Regions from separate parts of the Pseudoalteromonas sp. SG44-1 genome, predicted to be linked through region 3. Evidence: predicted binding sites of a transcription regulator. Region 3 holds the regulator's gene; each other region holds the start of a gene.
The links. The regulator sigma-54, encoded in region 3, starts transcription at its own class of promoters, with help from an activator protein. The targets are predictions, from matches to a motif close to GTTGGCACGNNNNTNGNNT.

Region 1 (5,793 bases), on a different contig from region 3:
TCTGTACTGCCCGTTAATAAACACTCCAACACACACAAAGAATAAGTTAGCGATACACTCGTGCCACTGCATTTGTGCTAAGCATCCATAATCGATGGTGTTTTTGAATTTTTGATTGCATACGTATTCAATTTTCATTTTGTGAGAATCCCTCTACTGTTAATTCTTTGTAAATAAATAATACCTATTACTTGACAACACAACGGAACACACAATGAAAATTAAAAAAATAGTAACCACTATTGGGCTAAGTATTGGCCTAAGTGCTACGTCGATTGCAAATGCAACACCAACAACATTCGTCCATCTATTTGAATGGAACTGGCAAGATGTAGCCCTCGAATGTGAACAATACTTAGGACCTAAAGGCTATGCTGCGGTACAGGTATCGCCGCCTAATGAACATATACAAGGCAGCCAATGGTGGACGCGTTATCAACCTGTCAGTTACCTATTGCAAAGCCGAGGCGGTAACCGCGAGCAGTTTATTGATATGGTTAATCGCTGTAATGCCGCTGGCGTTGATATTTATGTAGATACTTTAATCAATCATATGGCTGCAGGCAGTGGTACAGGTACCGCTGGTAATACCTATGGTAATAAACAATACCCAATTTATAGCCCACAAGACTTTCACACCAGTTGCACCATTAATGGCTCTGACTACGGCAACGATCGTTACCGAGTACAAAACTGTGAGTTAGTTGGACTAGCAGATTTAGATACCGCTGCAACGTATGTCCAAAACACATTAGCGGCTTACATTAATGAATTACAAGCCATTGGTGTTAAGGGGTTTCGGTTTGATGCCTCTAAACATGTTGCAGCCAGTGATATTCAAAGTTTAATGGCGAAAGTGAATGGCTCGCCAGTGGTCTTTCAAGAAGTAATTGATCAAGGTGGCGAGGCTGTTGGTGCCTCTGAGTATTTAGCGTCAGGTTTAGTTACGGAGTTTAAATACAGCACTGAACTTGGCAATACCTTTAGAAATGGCTCGCTCGCATGGTTAAGTAATTTTGGTGAAGGGTGGGGGTTTATGCCAAGTGCATCAGCTGTAGTATTTGTAGATAATCATGATAATCAACGCGGTCATGGTGGTGCCGGTAATGTAATTACCTTTGAAGATGGCCGCTTGTACGACTTAGCAAACGTATTTATGTTGGCTTACCCGTATGGTTATCCAAAAGTAATGTCTAGTTACGACTATCATGGTGACACAGATGCTGGTGGTCCAAGCGTACCTGTGCATAACAACGGTAATTTAGAATGCTTTGCGAGTAATTGGCAATGTGAGCATCGTTGGGCATACATTGCAGGTGGCGTAGATTTTAGAAATAATACGGCTGATAGCTGGGCAACAACCAATTGGTGGGATAATACTAACAATCAAATAGCCTTTGGTAGAGGAAGTTCAGGTCATGTTGCCATTAATAAAGAAGGCTCAACACTCAATACCACCGTGCAAACAGATATGGCTCCAGGGCAATACTGTAACGTGCTAAAAGGAGCGCTGAGTAATGATGCAACAAGTTGTACTGGTGAAGTTATTACTGTTAATGCAAATGGCACTATAAACTTAAATGTAGCCGCGTGGGATGCAATGGCTATTCATAAAAATGCCAAGTTAACCACTAACTCAACCCCTGATCCTCAGAGTGATTGGCAGCGAACTGTGATATTTATTAACGCACAAACGCAAACTGGCCAAGATATGTTTATTCGCGGCGGAATTGACCATGTTTATGCAAACACAAACCTTGGGCGTAACTGCCAAACAAGCAACTTTGAATGTGCTATGCCAATTCGCCATAATAATTTGCAAAGTGCCACTACCAGTCCTTGGAAAGCAAACGATAATTACCTAGATTGGTATGGTATTGAAACGGGCCAAAGTAGTGAGGCGCAAGGGACCGCAACCGATTGGACAACTAATATTTGGCCAGCAACTTGGGGAGCAGAAAAAACCGTTGCTAATGATGGCTTTGGTGTTACACCACTGAATATTTGGGGTGAACATTATTGGCTGCTTGATGTTGATATGGATTGCAGCAAAGCGGTTAATGGATGGTTTGAGGTAAAAGCGTTTATTAAAAATGGTCAGGGCTGGGAGGGCAATATCGCGCAAGCAACCCCCCCTTATGCTAGTACTAATCATGTTGCTCAATGCGGCAAAATTAATAAATTTGAGTTTAATAATTCAACGGTAGAAATACGCAATTTCTAATTTTATTACAGATAAATCCCAGCTAAACCATAAGTATGCGTTTAGCTGGGATTTTACTTTGTAAGTCATGTTCTGGAGATTTGCGTTTTCTGTGTTTTAAGTAAACCTAAGTTGAATCACCAGAAAATCAGTTGCTTTAACTCTTTAATCTTTAGCCTAGCAGCTTTAAACTCTTCAATCTCTCACCTGCATTTTATTTTCAATAATTGCCACACCTTGGGTGTTTTCTAAAAACTTTTGTGCCAGTGCGCGTTCAAAGCCGGTTTCGGTTAGACCATAAATGGCTACTTTGTTGCCATCAACGTGTACTCGCAGTTGCGAGAGGTTTAGGTTTGGATTGCTACGCAGTTTATGAATTATAGTCTGCTGTAGTGTTGGTTGAGGAGAAACGCTGCTGATCATAATTGTACTAGTGGCTGCACTGACTTGCGTTGCGCAGGCGAGTAAAAATACACAGCAAAGTGATACCAATGATACAGTTAATTTGAAGCGGTCCATGATTTCCCTCATAACATCTATTGTATGTGTTTAGTGAATAGTAAGCTTACTGTTACAATATTTATTCCAACTTTAACGTATTGAAATTGAAGGGGTATTTTAAGTTCGGGTAATGTTTTTGGAATTTTTTACATTCAACTGAGTAAAAAGTACGGCGATTAGCTAACTAATTTAGATTTGTAGTTGCTGTTTAGTGCAGCTATAGCGATGCAATATATTTTTTGTTAAGTGATGGTCGTAGCTGCAAGTTTGTAATGAGCAAGCTAAATGGGGAGCACAAGATAATTAATTTGCATGACTGCTATGAGAGGGTTTAATAACTTACTGCGAGTAGGTAAAACTGAATGTAAAAAGCCGAGACTATGATAAGTCTCGGCTTTTTATGTGGCGTTAAAGCAGATGAATTATTTCTTTTTCTTGGCTTTAGCTTTGGCCTTTTTACGGGCTTTGATTTTTACCGGATCTTTATGTTTTTTGATTGGCGCTTTAGCTTCTTTATGACGCGGCTCAAATCCTTTAACAACACGGCGTTTAAGGCGCAGCTCAATGTAGCGTTCAATTTTTGCTAATACTGCAATGTCATGGGCTTCTACTAACGAAATTGCAATGCCTTTCTTACCTGCGCGAGCAGTGCGGCCAATACGGTGAACATACACGTCTGCTGTGCGTGGCATATCAAAGTTGATCACATGACTAATATCAGCCACATCAATACCGCGGGCGGCAACATCAGTCGCAACTAATATTCTTGTACGGCCACTGTGGAAATTTTCCATTGCCTTCATGCGTTTGTCTTGTGGCATCTCGCCACGTAACCAGGCTGCGCGAACCCCAGCATTGGTCAGCTCGCCGACTAATGTTTCTAGGCGATCACGGGTTTTAACAAACACAATAGCTTTGCTTAAGTCTTCACTGTTTAGTATTTCAACCAACATTGCTAATTTATGGTTGTAATCATCAGCAATGTGTACCCATTGGTGGATTTTAGCTTTTTCTTTACGTGAAGATTCAGCTTCTAATAGGGCTGGATCTTTTAAAATTTGCTCTGCAAATCGTTCAACGCTATCGCCTTCAAGAGTGGCTGAGAATAAAAAGCACTGACGACGATTTTTTGCTTCTTCACAAATACGCATCATTTCTTTACGAAAGCCCATGTCTAACATGCGGTCTGCTTCGTCTAAAATAAGCATCTCGACGTTTTCGGCATGAAAGTTTTCGGTTTCTAAATATTCCATTAATCGCCCTGGTGTGGCGATTAATATATCGTTATTTTTTTCAAAAATTTCTTTATGCGTACCGTAGTTAATACCGCCAGTAACAACACCAATTTTAAGGTTAGTGCCTTTAGCAAGTAGTTCACACTGTTCATGAATTTGATAAGCTAACTCGCGCGTTGGAGTCATGATCAAAACACGGGCAAAACCAGGCTCGCGACGCGGGAAATCAAGTAAGTATTGAATCGCCGGGATCAAAAATGCCGCTGTTTTACCAGTACCGGTTGGTGCAGAGGCTAAAATATCACGGCCTTGCAGCGCTTCAGGGATCGCTTGTTGTTGAATGCTAGTTGGGGTTTCGTAACCCATTTTAGCAACGGCTTGTAGTATCTTGTTATCAATATCAAAATCAGAAAATTGCATAGAGTGTCAAAAATAGAGGACAATTGCTGGTAATTATACGCGCTATCCGCCAGTTGGTGAATGAAAAGGTGAAAAAATGTCAGGCTTTGTGTTTAAACAATTTAAAGTAGCGCAAACGCGCAGTGCGATGAAGGTCTCGACGGATGGAATTTTACTCGGTGCATGGGCTGACTTAACTACTTCACAGCGGTTACTTGATATTGGCACAGGTACTGGGTTGTTGGCATTAATGTGCAAGCAACGCAAACCAACTATGCAGGTTAATGCTGTTGAAATTGATGCCAATGCATGTGCTGATGCGCAGCAAAATTTTACAAATAGCCCATGGCCCGATATTAAATTGATGCAAAAAGCTATTCAGCAAGTAACCACCACAACTGAGTTTGATGTTGTGATCAGTAACCCTCCGTATTTTAATGCCAGTTTAAAAGGGCAGGACTTAGCTCGTAATACCGCACGTCATACAGATAGCTTAAGTTTTAGTGAGTTAATCACTGCATTCAAACACCTTAGTCACCAAAATGCTTTTTTAAATGTGATTCTACCTTGCCCAGAAGCGCAGTTGTTTATTGCACAAGCGCAATTACAAGGTTTGTATTTAGTGCGCCATTGTTTAGTACAAACTACTGCCACTAAAGCGCCGAGCAGGAGCTTAATGTGCTTTGCTTATCAGATGCAAGAATGCGAGCTGACCAGTTTAACGATTCATGGCCAAGGGGCTCAATATAGCGATGAGTATATAGCTTTATGTAAAGACTTTTACTTGAAAATGTAATCATCATTGAATAAAAGGTACATTTATCGCACACTGATGAAAAACCTCGGTGATAGATATGGATAATCAACTACCTAAACCTTTTATTTTTGTACTTTCCTTAGTGCAAGGCATTGTTCTTACTTTGTTATATCGTAGTGTTGAAAATCAGCTATGGCCTGCGACAGAGCCAGTTTGGTTGTTTTCTTTAGTTACTTTTACCATTAGTTTTGTGCTACTGACTTTACTTGCTGTAGAGCAAGCTAATATTAAAAAACTGCTTAGTTACTTGTTACCATTTAGTCTGTTGTTATCACTCCTTGGTGCTTATATTGGTGCTCAGCAATACCCTATTGCGCTGGTTAATAACGATGCTTTAACGGCCATTTTTATATTCACAGCCTTAATTGCCAGCTTTAAAGCACTTATGTATATCCAACAACTGATTGATAATGAAGCAATTAGTTATAGCCAATTATTCAAGCTCTCATGGCGTAACTTTATTTTATTTGCAGAGTGTTGGTTATTCGTTTTAATTTTCTGGGGAATTTTGCAGTTAGGAGCGGCGCTATTTAATGCGTTAGAGATTACATTTTTCTCTGAGCTACTCAAAAAAGACTGGTTTTGGATCCCAACTTTAACCTTAGCGTTCGGTTTTGCCACGGTGATCTTTAGAGGGG
Region 2 (5,793 bases), on a different contig from region 3:
ATATGAAGATACTTAATGATGACATTGTGAAAGATAACCGCCATGTTTATTATAAAACACATTATTTAAGTGGTGCAGAGGCATCTTCGTATCAACTGAGTACTCGGTTTTTTCAACGAGACAATCAAGGGGTTTATCATAATCAGCACCTTTTACCTTTAAATGCTGATGAAACCGTATTTCTTGATGAAGTCTACGCGATTGATAATCTGCGAGTGTTTTTTATTGATAGTGAAATCATGGATGCGGATGTCTCTTCATTTAAAGTGATAGGTAATAACGTGTCAGTTGATAAAAATAATGTCTACTTTCGCGAAAAAAGAGTGGAACACGCTGATCCCGCTAGCTTTAAAATTATGGGTTATGCGCAGTTTGTTGATGATAATCATCAGTTCACTATTCGTAATGGTCATATCGTTTGTTTATAAAATTGAATTAACACGTTGTAGAGTCTATAAAGGCGTATGTTGCTCCTTGTTAGTCGCTACATCAATTTACACAATATTGACTTTGGGCAACATGGCTAAAAGTTGTTGTGAATGGTATAAACCGAAACAGATAAATAACATGATGTTCATTAACTGAATCATCAAAATAAAGGACTTAAATGAAATTTTTATATTATACCGGCTTATTTTTATCTCTCATGTTTAGCGCAAATAGTTTTGCGCTTGAACAACAATATCAACAGCCTATTGTAGATCTTATAAAAGCATTTAAAAACCACGATAAAGCGGCTATTTCCTCACATATTCGTTATCCGCTTTCGCGCACATATCCAGTGCCTGATATTAATAATGAAGCTGAGTTAGTTGAGCGTTTTGATGACGTGTTTGATAAGACGCTTATTAAACAGATTGTTGATTCAAATATCGATACTGACTGGGATAAAGTAGGTTGGCGCGGCATTATGCTAAATAGCGGTGTCGTTTGGGTAGATACGGATGGGAAAATCATCGGTATCAATTACCAAACAGCTAAAGAACAATTGCTGGCTAAAAATTTAATAGCAGCTGATAAGCAAGCGCTTCACCCAAGTATTAATGCTTTTGTAGAGCCTATTTTAGATTGGCAAACAGCTAAATACCGTATTCGCATTGATGACTTAGGTGATGGAAACTTCCGCTATGCGTCGTGGAGCATTGATAAAAAAACCAGCGATAAGCCAGATATAGTCTTACTAAAAGGTGAGATCGAATTTGAGGGCAGTGGCGGTAATCATAGTTACACATTTAAAAACGGCCGTTACAGCTACGTATTACAAGTTACAGTGATTGGCTGTGATACCTCACCACCAGGTTGGCTTGAAGTATATAAAGATGATAAGCGCATTTTGTCTCAGGATATTATCAACACTGGAAGTTAAAAGTTAATTATCTTAGATGCAAAAAGGGGAGGGTTCTCCCCTAAAATATAGGGCGCTATTTTATTAAATACGCGCTTTAACAAACGCAGCAATTGCGTCGTCTTGGCAATGTGCGAAAAAGCACTCTTGAAAACGTGGTCCGCCAATCGCTTGTTTAATCAGCTCAGGATCAATAGCTTCAAGTGCGCTTAAGTAATCTTTAGCAACATCCACTTTTAGTTGATTTAAAATACCTGCATTTGTTACTTGTGACTCTTTACGTTCTGCTGGATACCCTTGGCCTTTTTCGCCGGTAAATGCTTTTTCAAATATATATTTAATATTTAACTCAGCGCCCCAGCCAAAGCCTTTTGCATAGGGTAAAGCGAGTGCATTACCATTGTTTATTTGTGCAAATAGGTAAGCATCTGATGGATCAATACAATAACCACAGCTCACACCAGGAAACGCATTGCTCGCCATGAGTGCGCCTTGACCTGTGCCACAACCGGTCACTACAAAATCTACCGCTTTAGAGTTGAGCAGTAAGCTTGCGATAATTCCTAGGTGAATATAGGTTAGTCGATGATCGTTATCGCCATCCATACCCACATTAAATACTTGGTGATTTTGTGCATTAGCAACAGTGTTAAGCTGTTCAAGTACAATTGGGTTTTTTGCCGCTTGACTGAATTCGTTCATTAATGCGATTTTCATTTGACTCTACCAATTTTGTTAACGTTTAGTTGATTCTACATACCAATGCTACCGGTGGCAAATGTTGTTATCTATTAAATATTAGTATTTGTGTAAGTTGCTAGAGGTTAGGAAGTACCATAGGAGCTTTGAGTTTAACTTCATTATGAAAGCAGCTATTTGAGTTTAAAAATAAAAAACCGCCTGCTCAGGCGGTTTTGTAGTTACCTAACGTTATTGATTAATGGCCTTTTTCAAACTCATCAACTTCACGCTCAGCTTCTTCTTTCGATTTACCGTATGCTTGTTGAATTTTACCAACCAGTTCTTTACGGCTACCTTCAATTTTATCTAAATCATCGTCAGTAAGATCGCCCCATTTACGTTGCGCTTTACCTTTAAGTTCTTTCCAATTACCTTCGATAAGATCACTGTTCATAATTAGCTCCTTATAATGTCGGTTTGTGAATTTACTTTCAGTTATAAAGAAGCAAGGCTTGTACCAAAATTAAATTATAACTTTATCATTAATAATCAATAGGTTAAATCCCCCTTGTTTAGAGATAAGTTTTTAATAGATTATAAGCTAAAAAATCTACGCAACGGTCTGTAATTATTGCAAACACTCAATAATCACCGATTTTATGAATCTGATTTACTACAGTTTTTTGTTACAATATCGGTAAAGCAATTTAGGATAAATAGCTGTGCTGCCGGTTAAAGACATATATCAACAACTCGTTACTACATTACAAAGTGATCCGATTACCTTGCTACAAGCGCCGCCGGGTGCGGGCAAGTCAACATGGTTACCATTGCAGTTGATGCGCGACGGGCACTTTAAGCACATTGTCATGCTTGAGCCGCGTCGCTTAGCTGCACGTAATATTGCCAACTATTTAGCACAGTGCCAAAACGAAACCGTAGGGCAAAGCGTTGGTTTACGTATCAGGCAGGAAACCAAAGTCAGTGTTAATACCCGCCTTGAAATTGTTACCGAGGGCATGCTCACGCGTATGCTACAAAACGACCCAGAGCTCAGTGGCGTTGACCTACTGATATTTGATGAATTTCATGAGCGCTCTATTGCGGCCGATACCGCATTAGCGTTTGCATTAGAATCTCAAGCTGCACTGCGTGATGATTTAACGATTTTATTGATGTCGGCAACCCTTGATAGCGAACGCTATCAGCAGTTTTTTGATTGTTCAATTATTAGTTCCCACGGGCGTAGCTTTCCCATCGATGAAATTTACATACCTATTAAAGATGAAAGCCGCTGGCTTGACGCTATGGCCAGTATTATCAAACAAGCTTTAGTTGAACAAACAGGCAGTGCGTTAGTTTTTTTGCCCGGTCAATATGAGATCAACCGCGTACAACAAGCGCTGTCAGATTTGCCTGCAAATTGCCATGTAGTTACTCTGTTTGGTGAACAAGATAAAGCATCTCAACAAGCTGCAATTGCCCCTGCAGCAAAAGGTACTCGTAAAGTGGTGCTGACCACCAATGTTGCCGAAACTAGCTTAACCATTGAAGGTATTCGTATTGTGGTTGATAGTGGCAAGCGCCGCACTGCTAGTTTTAATTTAAAAACTGGCGTTACTGAACTCACCACACAAAGTATTTCTCGCTCATCGGCAATTCAACGAGCTGGGCGGGCAGGGCGTATTGAGCCCGGAGTAGTTTATAGGCTTGGTTCAAAACAAACCTTTGAGCGGCGTAATAGCCATGATGCGCCAGAAATTTTAAGTGCTGATATTAGCCAATTATTATTGGAGGCAAAATGCTGGGGCGCGGAGTTAACTGATCTAAGCTTGTTAGATAGTCCAACAGCACAACAAATACAGCAAACAACAAAATTACTACAAATGTTAGAGGCGCTCGATAATAATAATAAATTGACCCCCCTCGGTACACGTATGCTAAGTTTTGGCGCGGATATTCGCCTAGCGCACATGCTAATTAAAGCGCAGCAACTCGAACCTCAGATGCCAGGTATTTATACATTAGCGGCGTATTTAATTGCGTTATTAGAGAGTCGGATAAGCCATGCCGCAGATTTAAGCTTAGCATTACACAGCCAACATGCTCGGCCACATCCGGTATTTAAACAGCAACTGAAATTTTGGTTAAAGCGATTAAAGCTAACTGATGTACGCGAATTACAAACCACTTATTTGGCTTTGCTGGTGGCGTTTGCTTTTCCTGATCGATTAGCTAAAAAGCGTGGCAATGGTTACTTGCTTGCCAATGGCGCAGGTGCTGAGCTAAACAACGAGCATTGGCATAACGAGGACTACCTTGCAATTGCTTCAATGGGAGGCCAAAAAGGCAGTCGTATTTTTGCAGCTGTTGCGTTTACTCCTACAGAGATTGAGGATGAACTGACACATTTATTTAGTGCGCAAACGCGTTGTGAATTTGACGAAAAAACAGGGCGCTTTATTCATCAAGATGAAGTCAAACTAGGGGCAATTACAGTTACTAGTCAACCGAGTAAACATCAGCTTGATAAAAGTGAGCGGGCGAAAGCGTGGTTAGCTTTATTTCAAAAACAAGGCTTTGAATTATTTAATGAACAAAGCGACAGTGAGCAGTTACTTACTCGTATGTGTTTAGCCAGTAATTTAGTGCCGGAGCAATTTCCTGTCGTCACTAAACAAAGCTTAATCGATGACGCACAGCTTTGGTTAGGTGCTTTTCTGGAAGATATAAAAACCCTCGAACAATTGAAAAAGTTTAACTACTTTAATGCCTTGCAAAGTTGTTTTAATTGGCAACAGCAAAATGCATTAAATGATTTATTCCCGCTGAGAGTGTCAGTTCCAAGTGGCTCAAATATTCGTATTGAATATCAACTCGACGGCCCTGCAAAACTCAGTGTTCGTATGCAAGAAGTGTACGGCATGACCAGTACGCCAATATTAGCGCAAGGCAAGTTACCCTTATTAATGGAACTACTCTCACCAGCAAGACGACCTTTACAACTAACACAAGATCTTGCTGGCTTTTGGCAAACCAGCTATCGGGAGGTGCAAAAAGAAATGAAAGGTCGTTATCCAAAACACTTTTGGCCTGATAACCCCGCCACCAGTGTGGCTACGAGTAAAGTTAAAAGTAAGATGTGAATGAGTTAGCAAGGACAAAGTTAGCAAGAGTAAAATTGACTATTAAGCAGTGTTTTATAGTTTAAAAAAAAGGTAAATTAAATACTTATTGACTGCATAAACAAGGAGTTATTTAATGCCACACTTTATTATAGATTGCTCGCAGAGTATCTTGACTCATCATGATGAAGATAACATTAATGAACAAATTCATCACACCGCAAACGCATTGGGTTTGTTTGCTGAGCATGAAATTAAAGTCAGGGTAAACCCGTATAATCGTTATTTAGTGGGTAATAAACAACACGAATTTATTCATGTTTTTGGATATATAATGGAGGGGCGAACGACTGAGCAAAAAGCTGAATTATCAAAAGCGATAGTGACTAAACTTACTCAGATGTTCCCACATATCGACAATATTGCAATGAATGTCAGTGACTTTGAAAAGGCAACATATTGTAATAAAAGCCAGCTTTAAGCAGAACATAGTGAGCGATGCTTCGACAGTGCAGATTGTTTTTTGAAAATCATTTATGGCAAAGTTGAACAGTGATTTTGTGCATGAGGCAAAATAACTTGATAAAAAAAAGGACTCACCATGAAAAATATAATTGTTGTTTTATGTTTATTTATAAGCAC
Region 3 (5,793 bases):
GGTTGCTAAAAACCTGACCAATAATGCCATGATTGAACATATAAACGCAGATAATATTCAGGTTGATATTGAACTACAAACCATGAGTTCAGAACAACCAGTTGAATTAATCGGACCAAATTTAAAAATCACTGGGCGCGGTCTCCATGCCGACTTAAAAGCCGAAGTGGTAGAACTAATTAACCATACGCGAACCATATATTATGACCAATAAATTTGCTCACTTGCTTGTTATACCAAGCTTATTCATTGCTTTTGCAAGCTTTGCTGAAAATACGACACCACCTGCAGATCAAGTCTCTATCAGTGCTGACACGCAGCTTGCCCAACTGAAAGACAATATCGGTATTTTTGAAAAAAATGTTGAAATCATTCATGGTAACCGCCGTATCAAAGCGGATCGACTTGAAGTCCATAAGCGCGAAGATTTAGGCGATAACAAACAACTACTTGTCGCAACTGGCAGTCCGGCTTACTTTGAAGAAAAACAAACTGATGGCACAGTAATGAGTGCCAGTGCTGATGAAGTCCGTTACGATGTCGCTAAGCGCTATTTAACCTTGGTTGGCAATGCACAAGTCACTCAGGCAGGTCAAAAAATCAATGCCAAAAGCATTACCTATGATATGGACCAGCAACTGATCAGTGCTGAAAAAGGCGCAAGCTCAAGCGATCGTGTGCACACCATTTTGGTACCAGTAGACAGTAAAAAAGACAAATCTAAAGGGCAGCCATGAGTACATTAAAAGCTGAATTTCTAGCAAAAAGCTATAAAGGTCGCCAAGTTGTAAAAAGCGTGGGTTTAGAAGTTAGCGCAGGCAGCATTGTTGGCTTATTGGGTCCTAATGGCGCTGGTAAAACCACCACCTTTTATATGATTGTGGGTTTAGTTCCAAGCGACAAAGGTAAAATCAGTATTGATGATAATGACATCACCTTACTGCCAATGCACAGTCGCGCACGGTTAGGGATTGGCTACCTGCCACAAGAATCATCCATCTTCCGTAAATTAACTGTTTATCAAAACCTGATGGCTATTTTAGAAACTCGTAAAGAGCTGAATAAACAAGCCAGAGAAGAAGCGCTCGACAGCTTACTTGATGAGTTTAGCATTCAACATATCCGCGACAGCCAAGGTATGGCATTATCTGGCGGTGAACGTCGTCGAGTTGAAATTGCACGCGCTTTAGCCGCAAACCCAAAATTTATCTTACTTGATGAGCCTTTTGCTGGCGTTGATCCTATTTCAGTGTTAGATATAAAGAAGATTATTGAACACCTTAAAAACCGTGGTATTGGCGTGCTTATTACCGACCACAATGTACGAGAAACCCTTGATGTTTGTGAAAAAGCCTACATAGTTTCTCATGGGGAGTTAATTGCATCAGGTACCCCTGAGCATGTACTCGCCGACCAAACAGTCCGCGATGTTTACCTGGGCGAGCAATTTAGGCTATAAAGCCACGCTCGGCTAAGTATCTGCTAGACTTAACGATGATAACAATAAAAGGATTGTTAGAGATACATGAGGCAATCACTCCAGCTGCGCATGGGCCAGCAACTTACAATGACACCACAGCTGCAACAAGCAATTCGCTTATTGCAACTCAGTACATTGGATCTCCAGCAAGAAATTCAAGAAGCGCTCGACAGCAATCCATTGTTAGAGCTAGAAGAACATGAATATTCAGACGACACGGCTGGTAAAAACGAACAAAAACAAGATAACGATGACTTAACCGTTAGCGCATCAGCAGACGACAAGCCAAGCGAATATGAACAAGAAAGTAGCGAAGCATTAAGTAAAGAGACCTTAAGTGACGAAATGGCTATGGACGTCACCTGGGACGAATACATGAGTGCTGCGCCAAATACGTCATCTGGGCCAATGCCTGAAGATGAGTCAATTTATCAAGGTGCCTCAACTGAAACCTTGCACGAATATCTAATGTGGCAATTACAACTCACACCTTTTAGTCCAACCGATGAAGCCATTGCCATTGCGATTGTTGAAGCCGTTGACGATTCAGGTATTTTAACCTTGAGCTGCGAAGACATCGCAGAAAGCTTAAATCAAGGTAATAACGAAGAAGAAATCGAACTCGACGAAGTGCAAGCAGTGTTAAAACGCATTCAGTTGTTTGACCCTGTTGGTATTGCTGCGCGCAGCCTACAAGAATGTTTATGTATTCAATTAAATCAATTTGATCCTGCAACTCCTTGGATTAGCGAGACAAAAATGATTTTAACTGATCATATCGATTTATTAGCTAGTCGTGACTATCGCACTTTGATGAAAAAGACTAAGCTTAAAGAAGATGAACTAAAAGAAGTAATGACACTGATCCACAGCCTTAACCCAAAGCCTGCGGATACCATAGTACGCGAAGAATCAGAGTATGTTATTCCTGACGTTTCGGTGAAAAAAATTAAAGGTCGCTGGGTGGTTGAACTCAATCCAGACAGCATGCCAAAAATTAGAGTGAACAGCCAATATGCGGCGATGTCACGCTCTGTAAAATCAAGCACTGACAGCCAATTTATACGCTCGCATTTGCAAGAAGCTAAATGGTTTATTAAAAGCCTAGAAAGTCGTAACGAGACGTTACTCAAAGTAACCAACTGCATTGTTAAACAGCAGCAAGGATTCTTTGAGCATGGCCCTGAGGCCATGCGCCCTATGGTACTAAACGACGTTGCCGAAATGGTTGAGATGCACGAATCAACAATTTCTCGTGTAACCACCCAAAAATACATGCATACCCCTCGTGGTATATTTGAGTTAAAATATTTTTTCTCGAGCCATGTAAGTACTGAGAACGGCGGCGAATGCTCATCGACAGCCATTCGAGCATTGATCAGAAAATTGATCAGTGCAGAAAACTCAGCGAAACCATTGAGTGATAGTAAAATTGCAGATATATTGGCAGAGCAAGGTATCAAAGTAGCTAGACGGACTATTGCAAAATACCGCGAGTCACTGGCTATTCCACCGTCAAATCAACGTAAAAGTTTGATTTAAGGCGTAAAATCACAAGAGGAAAATGCTTATGCAACTAAATTTAACTGGTCGTCATGTAGAAATTACTGATTCATTAAGAGACTATGTAAACAATAAGTTTGCCAAGCTTGAAAGGCATTTTGATCATATCAATAATGTCCATGTCATTCTTGATGTAGAAAAGCTAAGCCAAAAAGCAGAAGCCACATTACATGTCAGTGGCGCTGAATTATTTGCCTCAACTGAGCACCAAGACATGTATGCAGCCATTGACGGACTAATCGACAAACTTGACCGTCAGGTAATTAAACACAAAGAGAAGCACGCTCGACACTAACACTATGAAATTAAGCTCACTTATTTGCCAGGACTGCAGTAAAGCTGCGGTCCTTTTTAATAGCAAAAAACGGATCATTGAATTTATCAGCCAATTGGCTCATGAACAACTTCCTCAGCTATCACAACAAGAAATCCTCAACGCACTACTGTCGAGAGAAAAACTAGGTAGTACGGGTATTGGTCGTGGTATTGCTATTCCTCATGGCCGTATGAGTGGTGTTGAAAACCCGCTAGCAATAATTATAGTGAGTGAATCACCGATTGATTTTGATGCGATAGATAATCGCCCAGTTGATATATTTGTAGCTCTCATCGTGCCAGATGGTGATAGCCAACTTCATTTGAAGACGTTAGCCACAATTGCTGATAAACTCAACGACAAAGATTTTTGTAAACAACTACGTAGCGCAAAAACAGACCAAGATTTGTATCACGTAATTGCTGCGCAATCGTAGCCAAATGAAGGAGAATTTACATGGAGTTAATCATCATCAGTGGGCGTTCTGGCTCAGGTAAATCTGTTGCTCTGCGTGTAGTAGAAGATCTTGGCTATTATTGTGTAGATAATATTCCGGTAAACTTATTACCTTCATTAGTGCGCAGTGTCTCTGATAATTATGACAAAATTGCCGTCAGTATTGATGTCCGTAATTTACCGAAAGAGCAGGAAGAATTTAACGATATTCTTGAATACTTGCCTGGTTTTGCAAATCCGACGCTATTTTATTTAGACAGTGATGATCAAACCCTGATCAAACGTTTTTCTGAAACTCGCCGCTTACACCCATTATCTTTGGACTCTTTGCCACTGGATTTAGCTATCAAGCAAGAAAAAGTATTACTTGATGTATTAACTACTCGCGCTGACTTTATACTTGATACCACTGATCTGAGTGTCCACCAGCTTGCAGAGTCAATCCGTGAAAAGATTTTAGGGAAAAAAGATAAAAAACTAATCATTACCTTTGAATCATTTGGTTTTAAATATGGTATCCCAAAAGAAGCTGATTATGTTTTTGATGCACGCTTTTTACCAAACCCACATTGGGAGCCTGAGCTTAAGCCACTTACAGGCCTTGATCAGCCAGTAAAAGATTATTTAGCCAGCCATAGTATCGTACAAAAATTCACTTGGCAGATCCAAACCTTTGTACAAACTTGGTTACCGCATTTGGAGCGTAATAACCGCAGTTACTTAACAATTGCTATTGGTTGCACCGGTGGTCAACATCGCTCAGTTTATCTAGCGCAAACTATAGGTGAAAGCTTCTCGATGAGCCACAGCAATGTGAAAATTCGCCATCGTGAACAAGAATAACAACTCACGTTTACAGTAAGGAATGTTGATGCGTTTAGAAGATACATTTTTAATAAAAAACAAACTCGGTTTACATGCTCGCGCAGCCAGCGTATTAGCGCAATTAGCTGTGCAGTTTGATGCCAGCATCACACTTCATCAAGATGACAAACAAGCCGCAGGCGATAGCGTACTCGGCTTAATGCTATTAGAAAGTAGCCAAGGCAAAGAAGTTAAAGTTGTATGTGAAGGCCCGGACGCTGAACCTGCTCTTGCAGCAATTGGCGAGTTGATCGCACAACGCTTTAACGAACAAGAATAGCTCGTAGTCAGTACCACTAAATTGCGTTAAACTAAATAAAGTCGTTAATTAAACAGACCAAGCGCGTTAATTACCGACAACTGTTACCCTACCTATCAAGCGTATTAATTTTTAAGGACGCCAATGCCAGAAGCTTTTGAACAAGATTACCCACTACAACAACTAAAACAAGTGACCAAGTCACTTAACAGTGGTCAATTTGTTCAAGTAAGGCGTATGTTGGCAAAAACAGCTCCGTGTGACACCGCATTATTACTCGAGTCATCCCCACATAAAATTCGTACCTTGCTATGGCAACTGGTTGATCCAGATGTACAAGGTGACGTACTCGAAGAACTCTCAGAAGATGTTCGTTTAGGGATCATTGCCCAAATGGAGCCGAAGCACATCGCTGCGGCAACTGAGGACATGAGCCACGATGATCTAGGGGAAGTACTACGTAGCCTACCTGATACCGTCTACAAAGACGTTGTTAGTGCCATGGACAGCCAAGATCGAGAACGTGCAACTCAAGCACTCTCTTATCAAGAGCGCTCTGCTGGCGCGCTAATGAACACTGATACAGTGACCATCCGTCCAGATGTCACTATCGACGTAGTACTGCGCTACTTACGTTTACGTGGTGAGCTACCAGAAGGTACCGATGATCTTTATGTTGTTGATAAACATAACTGCTTTATAGGTGCCATGTCGTTAACGACCTTGTTGACTAACTCGCCAGATAAAATCATTCGCGACTTAATGGATGAAGATTGTGAATCTATCCTCATTTCGATGGATGAAACCGATGTAGCACAACTGTTTGAACGTCATAACTGGATATCAGCCCCAGTG
Region 4 (5,793 bases), on a different contig from region 3:
TAAACTACAACATTTGCAATGCTAACCTAAAGTACCGGAGAGAACAAATGAGTTGGGAATATTTGGGGTATTTTGCCTCAGCTTTACTTATTGCCTCTTTAACTATGAGTGATGTGAGCAAACTTCGTTGGTTTAACCTTGCCGGTTGTATTGCTTTCACAGCCTACGGTATTGCGATTGCTGCATGGCCTGTGGCTATCACTAATGGTTTGCTAACCTTCGTAAATATTTATCATTTAATTAAGCTCAAACGTCAACAACAAAAACCGCAATAATAGCGTGGTTTATTGCGCCTTACTCTGTGTATCAATTTGCGCTTTTTGGTAGCGTAATTCACCGCCAATCCATGTTTGATTTACGACAATGGTAAAAATTTCTTGTACTGGCACTTTAAAATAGTCTTTGTCGATTAAAATAAAGTCAGCCCACTTTCCTTGCTCTAAACTACCTAATTTAAATTCTTGATGTGCGGCATACGCGGCACCTAACGTGAATGCTCTGAGTGTATCTTCTCTGCTCAGTGCTTCAGTGACTCGCCAGCCATTAGCGGGTAATTGATTGTGATCTTGGCGAGTAATTGCTGAATACAAACCGTCAAAGGGGTTGGCCAGTTCAACTGGATAATCTGAGCCTGCAGCTACTACTGAGCCTTGCTTTAAAAACGTTTGCCAAGCATATGCACCTTGTAATTGTGTATCGCTAAGGCGCTGCTCTGCCATATGCATATCAGAAGTTGCATGCACCGGTTGCATTGATGGAATGATTTTAAGTGCTTTGAAGCGAGGAATATCTGCTGGATCAACTATCTGTGCGTGCTCTATACGGTTACGTAGTAAAATCCCGCCGGTTTTTTTAAATACATTTTGATAGGCATCTAACACAATATGATTTGCTTTATCACCGATGGCATGGGTATTGGCGCTAAAACCATGGTTAAAGCTCAATGTGTACAGCTGCTCTAGTTTTTGTTGAGTTTCGAGCATTAAACCTTGGTGATTCTTTCTATCTGCGTAATCGGCCTGTAGTGCGGCGCCACGGCTACCTAGCGCACCATCAGCATATATTTTTACACTACGAATAGACATGAAATCGTTAAGATCTTTATAGCGACCGGCTCTGAGCATATCTTCAAGGGACGGATCTGTTGCACTTAGCATTGCAACTATGCGCAGCGGTAAGGTGCCTTGTTCAGCTCTTTGCTTGTAAACTTGCCATGTTTGTTTATCAATCCCAGCATCGTGGGTTGAGGTTATACCTAAGCTGAGCAGATGTTGGCCAGCTTGATTTAAGGCATTATTTACGTTTTGATCAGATGGCGTTGGAATATGTGCAGTAATTAAACTTTCGGCTTTATCGACAAAAATACCGCTAGGCTGACCTGCTTGGTTGCGAATAATTTCACCACCTGCTGGTGACTGTACTGTGGGTGTTAATTTGGCTAACTCCATCGCTTTGCTATTAACCCAAATCGCGTGGCTATCGACACGAGAAAGCACCACCGGAACATCTTTGACAACTTTATCTAAGTCAGCAGCAGTAGGAAATTGCTTATTAGGCCACAGTTCTTGATTCCAACCGCGGCCAATAATCCAGCCCTGGTTATTTTTAGCAAATACAGCAAGTTTTTTTTGTATTTCTGCAATCGACATACTGCCACGTAAATCGAGTTGCGCTAAATTATTACCAAGTCCTATCACATGACCGTGGGCGTCAATTAAACCAGGTAATAAGGTTTGTTGCCCGGCATCAAATACTGCTGCATTAGGGAAACTCGCTTTTAGTTTATCGTCTCCTACTTTTACTACTTTGCCATCTTTAATAACCAGTGTAGAAAATTGCTGTAATTGGCCACTGTAAGTTGGAGTGTAACCGTTAGCATTGTAGATCACCGTGGTATCAGCTAGCACAGGTAAAGATAAAGTGATTAAACAGGCGAGTAAGCATTTCATTGTTAGAATTCTTTTTCTGCTTTTGTTAGTTAAACAGTAACAGAGAATACTGAGTCTGCAAATTAAATATAATAAATTATTTATCGTTGTGCATTTCAACTATGCTGATGAATTAGCTATTCATTTATTTGCATATAGAGTAAATTCAGACAGTGATAATCTACCATCTTTATCGCTGTCATAGTTTTTAAAACGAGACCACAGGGCAGGATCTTTTGCTGACTCTGAACGCGTGATAAGACCGTCTTTATCGCGGTCTAAGTTTTTGAATTGTTCTGCTATATTATCAGTTGTTGCAAAACTGCAACAGCTACTGACAAATAACAAACTTAGTCCCAGTTGTGTACAAAATTTCATTGGGGAAACTCGTTAATCTAGATTATTAGTTAAAAAACGCTTAAATTCAGATAGGGAAATTTTATTGTCTTGGTTTTTGTCCCAACGTTTAAAGTTACTCAACAATTGTGGTTGTGGTTCAAGCTCATTATGCGTTAAATAGCCATCTTTATTGCTATCTAAATGATCAAAACGTTGTTTTACATCCAGTGCCATTGCGCTAAAACTGGTGGCTAGCGACACACTTAATATTATTAATATGCTTTTCATTATTTACATCCTACCAACAAAAAGAATAAAGCATTTGCCATAATTTAAATCCCAACATTAAATCCGTTTACACATTCCCTCCGGGATTATGGCAAATACTTTAAAGCCTTTTAAAATTTAAACTTTGCGAACTCTTGCTCAGATAACTGCTCGTCGTTATTATCATCAAGATCAGTAAACTGCTTTAATAGCGTGTTGTTTTGCTTGGCTTCAAGCAATGAAATTTGTCCGTCAGAGTCGGTATCTAATTGCGCAAACTTAACGTTTAATTGTGATGCTAAAACAGTGGCGCTAATGACTAAAAACATCAGTGAAAAAGCGGCGATAAGTTGTTTCATAGCAGTGTTTCCTTTGGGAAAATTATTGCAAAAATTGTTTAAACTCAGCAAATGAAATTTGACCATTTTGATCTTTGTCAATTTGCTCAAAACTTTCGTGTAATACCGCATCTTCAGATGCTTCTGCTTCACTCAATGTGCCATTACTGTCTTTATCAAGTTCTGCGAAGGTGGCCTCGACATCAATGGCAAAGCTGTTAAAGCTAAGCAGTAGGCTGATGCATAAGCACAGCGGTGTTAATATTTTCATATTATTTCCTTATAAACAGTCGTTGATACGGATGTTACAAGAACGATGCCAATTTTTTTATTGTAAAAATATCAGTGACTTAATGTTTTGGCATGATAATAAGTGGGAAAAAATGACTGGGCAGTGTGTCTTTTTTGCAACAACTTTTAACGGGTATTGATTAAGTTTTTAAAAAACAGTTGGTTAAGTTGTTTCAATTTAGCATCAGTCGCTTTATATAGCGCTACACAGTTCGCCTTATTCATTATTCTTATTGATTCAGCTAGTGTATAAGTAACACCTTCCATAATCAGACATTTAACTAAAGGAGTAGCGATAATGGCCTCATTCGCTAAAAAGTACAGTGCATTACTTAGTTGGCGACCCAATTTAATAGGCCAGTTTTTGTTTAGTACTTTGTTATCGCTGCTGCCATTATCACTGGTAGTGATTGTATTTTTAAATGCGCTGAATAAACAGCTAGCAGTAACTCAACAAATCGTCAGTGAAAATTATCAAATTACCAAGTCATTTAATAATCTTAAGCAAGACCTCAATAGCTTAGAGCGTGCAACGCGACAAAACTGGGTGCTGAAAAGCGAATCACTCGATGAATTGATTGTTGATAAGTGGCAATCATCACTACAAAGCATTGATGAACTAACTTTTATAAGTTCTACGGGGGAGTATATTAAGCAATGGCAGCAACTCGCACAGGTATTGCAATTAGCGCATACTCAACTCGTTACTGAAGGACAACAAGATGCGCAATTGTTTATTCCTGTGAGTGAATTTATTGCGCGTCAAACGGTGTGGCTAAGAGATCAAAATGAGCTGCAAATAACTAAAAATCAGCAACAGTTAAAAGCTTTGCAAAGCTCATTTATCAATTGGTTAATAGCACTTATCCCATTAACTTTACTAGTAGGTGGTGGTTTTTTATGGCGTATAAGTGGTCGCTTAAAAGGATTAACGTCGGTTATTGATAAGCTTGGGCAAGGTCATTGGCAACAAAAAATAGCTGTACAAGGCTCTGCTGAGTTGGTTGAACTAGGAAATAAATTACAATGGGTGCAAGAGCAGTTGCATCAATTAGAGCAACAAAAAGATACTTTTTTACGCCATGTTACCCATGAATTGAAAACTCCATTAGCGTCAATGGTTGAGGGCACTGACTTACTTGCCGATGAAATCGTTGGGCCAATTAACAAAGAGCAGCAAGCGGTGTTGGCGTTAATTACCCAGAGCATGGTGCGTTTGCGCGCTATGATCGATAGTTTACTTAGTTACAATGCGATTCGCAGCAGCAAAGAAGACTTAAGTGAGCTGGAATTCTCGCAATTAATAACCAAGATAAACAGCCATTTTGAACATCGTTTAGTGGCGCGTAAGCAAAGCTTATGTTGGCATTGTGAGTTACCCGAGCAACCACTGGAAATTGCTGCAGAGCTTGTTGAAATGATCTTAATTCAGTTGATCTCTAATGGCTTAAAGTTTTCACCAGCAGGACAGGCGGTCAATATTGCTCTGTCATTAGCTGGTCGTACTTTGACTATGAGCGTTAGCGATCAAGGCACCGGTATTAAAGAGCAAGAGAAATCACATATATTCAGTGCCTTTTATCAAGGTAAGAATGCTAAAGATATAACCGCTCAAGGTAGTGGTTTAGGGCTCACCATTGTAAAAGAGTCTGTTGAGCAATTGATGGGTACTTTACACGTTGAGCATAATGAGCCACAAGGCTGTCGTTTTATAATTCAAATCCCAATCATCCCTCCAACCAATAAAAACCAAGGAGTTAATTAGCATGGGCGTGCGTTTAAATGCCATTTTAGTGGTTTGCATTACAACCTTAGGGCTCGCAGGGTGTGAGTTAACTGAGCAGCCAGTAAATAAAAGCAGCCCTGAAGCTGAACAAGCGGGTAAGGTGACTACACCACAAGGGGATAGTTTACCAAATCCGAAACCTAGGCCGAAAACCGATCCTATGTATGCACCTGCCGAAACGGTTATTGGTTGGCATGCAAAGTCGTGCGGTGGTTTTCAAGTGGCAGCGAGTAAAACGGTTTATATTGGTGCTAAAGAGCTTCAGCATTATTTTGATTTTAGTTGCAAAAATAATGTATTAGCACCGGAAAAAGTATTAACGCAGCTGCTAAAACTGGATCAAGCTTATTATTGGCCAGATGATATAAAACAGTATTTATGGCTGCAAAAACAACAAATAAAACAGCAGATCAACGCTAAAAAACAGCAGCAAGCGTTGAATAATAAAATGCAAGAAACCCTGTCATCACTGGCAGCCATCGAGCAGCAACTATTACTACGCGAAGAAACTAAGGAGCAGTAATTATGTCAACAGAGCAAAACCAAGGCGCGCGAATTTTACTGGTCGATGATGATGCAAGTTTATTAAAACTATTGGCTATTCGCATAGAATCTAAAGGCTATCAAGTGACTACCTGCGAAAGTGGTATCGCTGCGCTACAGTTATTAAAAAATAATGTGTTTGATGCTGTGGTTACAGACTTACGCATGGATGAAATGGATGGTATGGCATTACACCGTCAGTTACAAAATCGCTACCCAGCGCTGCCAGTGTTGATGATGACAGCTCATGGGTCTATTCCTGATGCTGTTGAAGCGACGAAGCAAGGTATTTTTGCCTTTA

Region 1: a site for sigma-54 is predicted at 2,775-2,793, ahead of H5187_RS19180 (BON domain-containing protein). Genes of this name have one in related genera too.
Region 2: a site for sigma-54 is predicted at 2,530-2,548, ahead of H5187_RS10550 (CsbD family protein). Genes of this name have one in related genera too.
Region 4: a site for sigma-54 is predicted at 3,178-3,196, ahead of H5187_RS04520 (EF-hand domain-containing protein). Genes of this name have one in related genera too.

The regions. Positions count from the first base shown of each region.
Region 1 covers NZ_JACJEW010000057.1:4,159-9,951, reverse strand. The annotation lists gene H5187_RS19185 (alpha-amylase family protein) at 215-2,224, shown strand; gene H5187_RS19180 (BON domain-containing protein) at 2,399-2,722, opposite strand; gene srmB (ATP-dependent RNA helicase SrmB) at 3,127-4,359, opposite strand; gene H5187_RS19170 (tRNA1(Val) (adenine(37)-N6)-methyltransferase) at 4,436-5,134, shown strand; gene H5187_RS19165 (DUF4153 domain-containing protein) at 5,193-5,793, shown strand, end outside.
Region 2 covers NZ_JACJEW010000018.1:63,765-69,557, forward strand. The annotation lists gene H5187_RS10535 (DKNYY domain-containing protein) at 1-428, shown strand, start outside; gene H5187_RS10540 (hypothetical protein) at 608-1,366, shown strand; gene H5187_RS10545 (RpiB/LacA/LacB family sugar-phosphate isomerase) at 1,430-2,062, opposite strand; gene H5187_RS10550 (CsbD family protein) at 2,283-2,480, opposite strand; gene hrpB (ATP-dependent helicase HrpB) at 2,749-5,172, shown strand; gene H5187_RS10560 (5-carboxymethyl-2-hydroxymuconate Delta-isomerase) at 5,288-5,632, shown strand; gene H5187_RS10565 (DUF4019 domain-containing protein) at 5,753-5,793, shown strand, end outside.
Region 3 covers NZ_JACJEW010000051.1:8,329-14,121, reverse strand. The annotation lists gene lptC (LPS export ABC transporter periplasmic protein LptC) at 1-214, shown strand, start outside; gene lptA (lipopolysaccharide transport periplasmic protein LptA) at 204-737, shown strand; gene lptB (LPS export ABC transporter ATP-binding protein) at 734-1,459, shown strand; gene H5187_RS18490 (RNA polymerase factor sigma-54) at 1,526-3,022, shown strand; gene hpf (ribosome hibernation promoting factor) at 3,051-3,338, shown strand; gene ptsN (PTS IIA-like nitrogen regulatory protein PtsN) at 3,343-3,795, shown strand; gene rapZ (RNase adapter RapZ) at 3,816-4,658, shown strand; gene H5187_RS18470 (HPr family phosphocarrier protein) at 4,687-4,959, shown strand; gene mgtE (magnesium transporter) at 5,083-5,793, shown strand, end outside.
Region 4 covers NZ_JACJEW010000006.1:91,635-97,427, forward strand. The annotation lists gene H5187_RS04495 (YgjV family protein) at 48-275, shown strand; gene H5187_RS04500 (amidohydrolase) at 285-1,949, opposite strand; gene H5187_RS04505 (EF-hand domain-containing protein) at 2,070-2,306, opposite strand; gene H5187_RS04510 (EF-hand domain-containing protein) at 2,319-2,555, opposite strand; gene H5187_RS04515 (hypothetical protein) at 2,666-2,893, opposite strand; gene H5187_RS04520 (EF-hand domain-containing protein) at 2,916-3,143, opposite strand; gene H5187_RS04525 (HAMP domain-containing sensor histidine kinase) at 3,459-4,928, shown strand; gene H5187_RS04530 (hypothetical protein) at 4,930-5,472, shown strand; gene H5187_RS04535 (sigma 54-interacting transcriptional regulator) at 5,475-5,793, shown strand, end outside.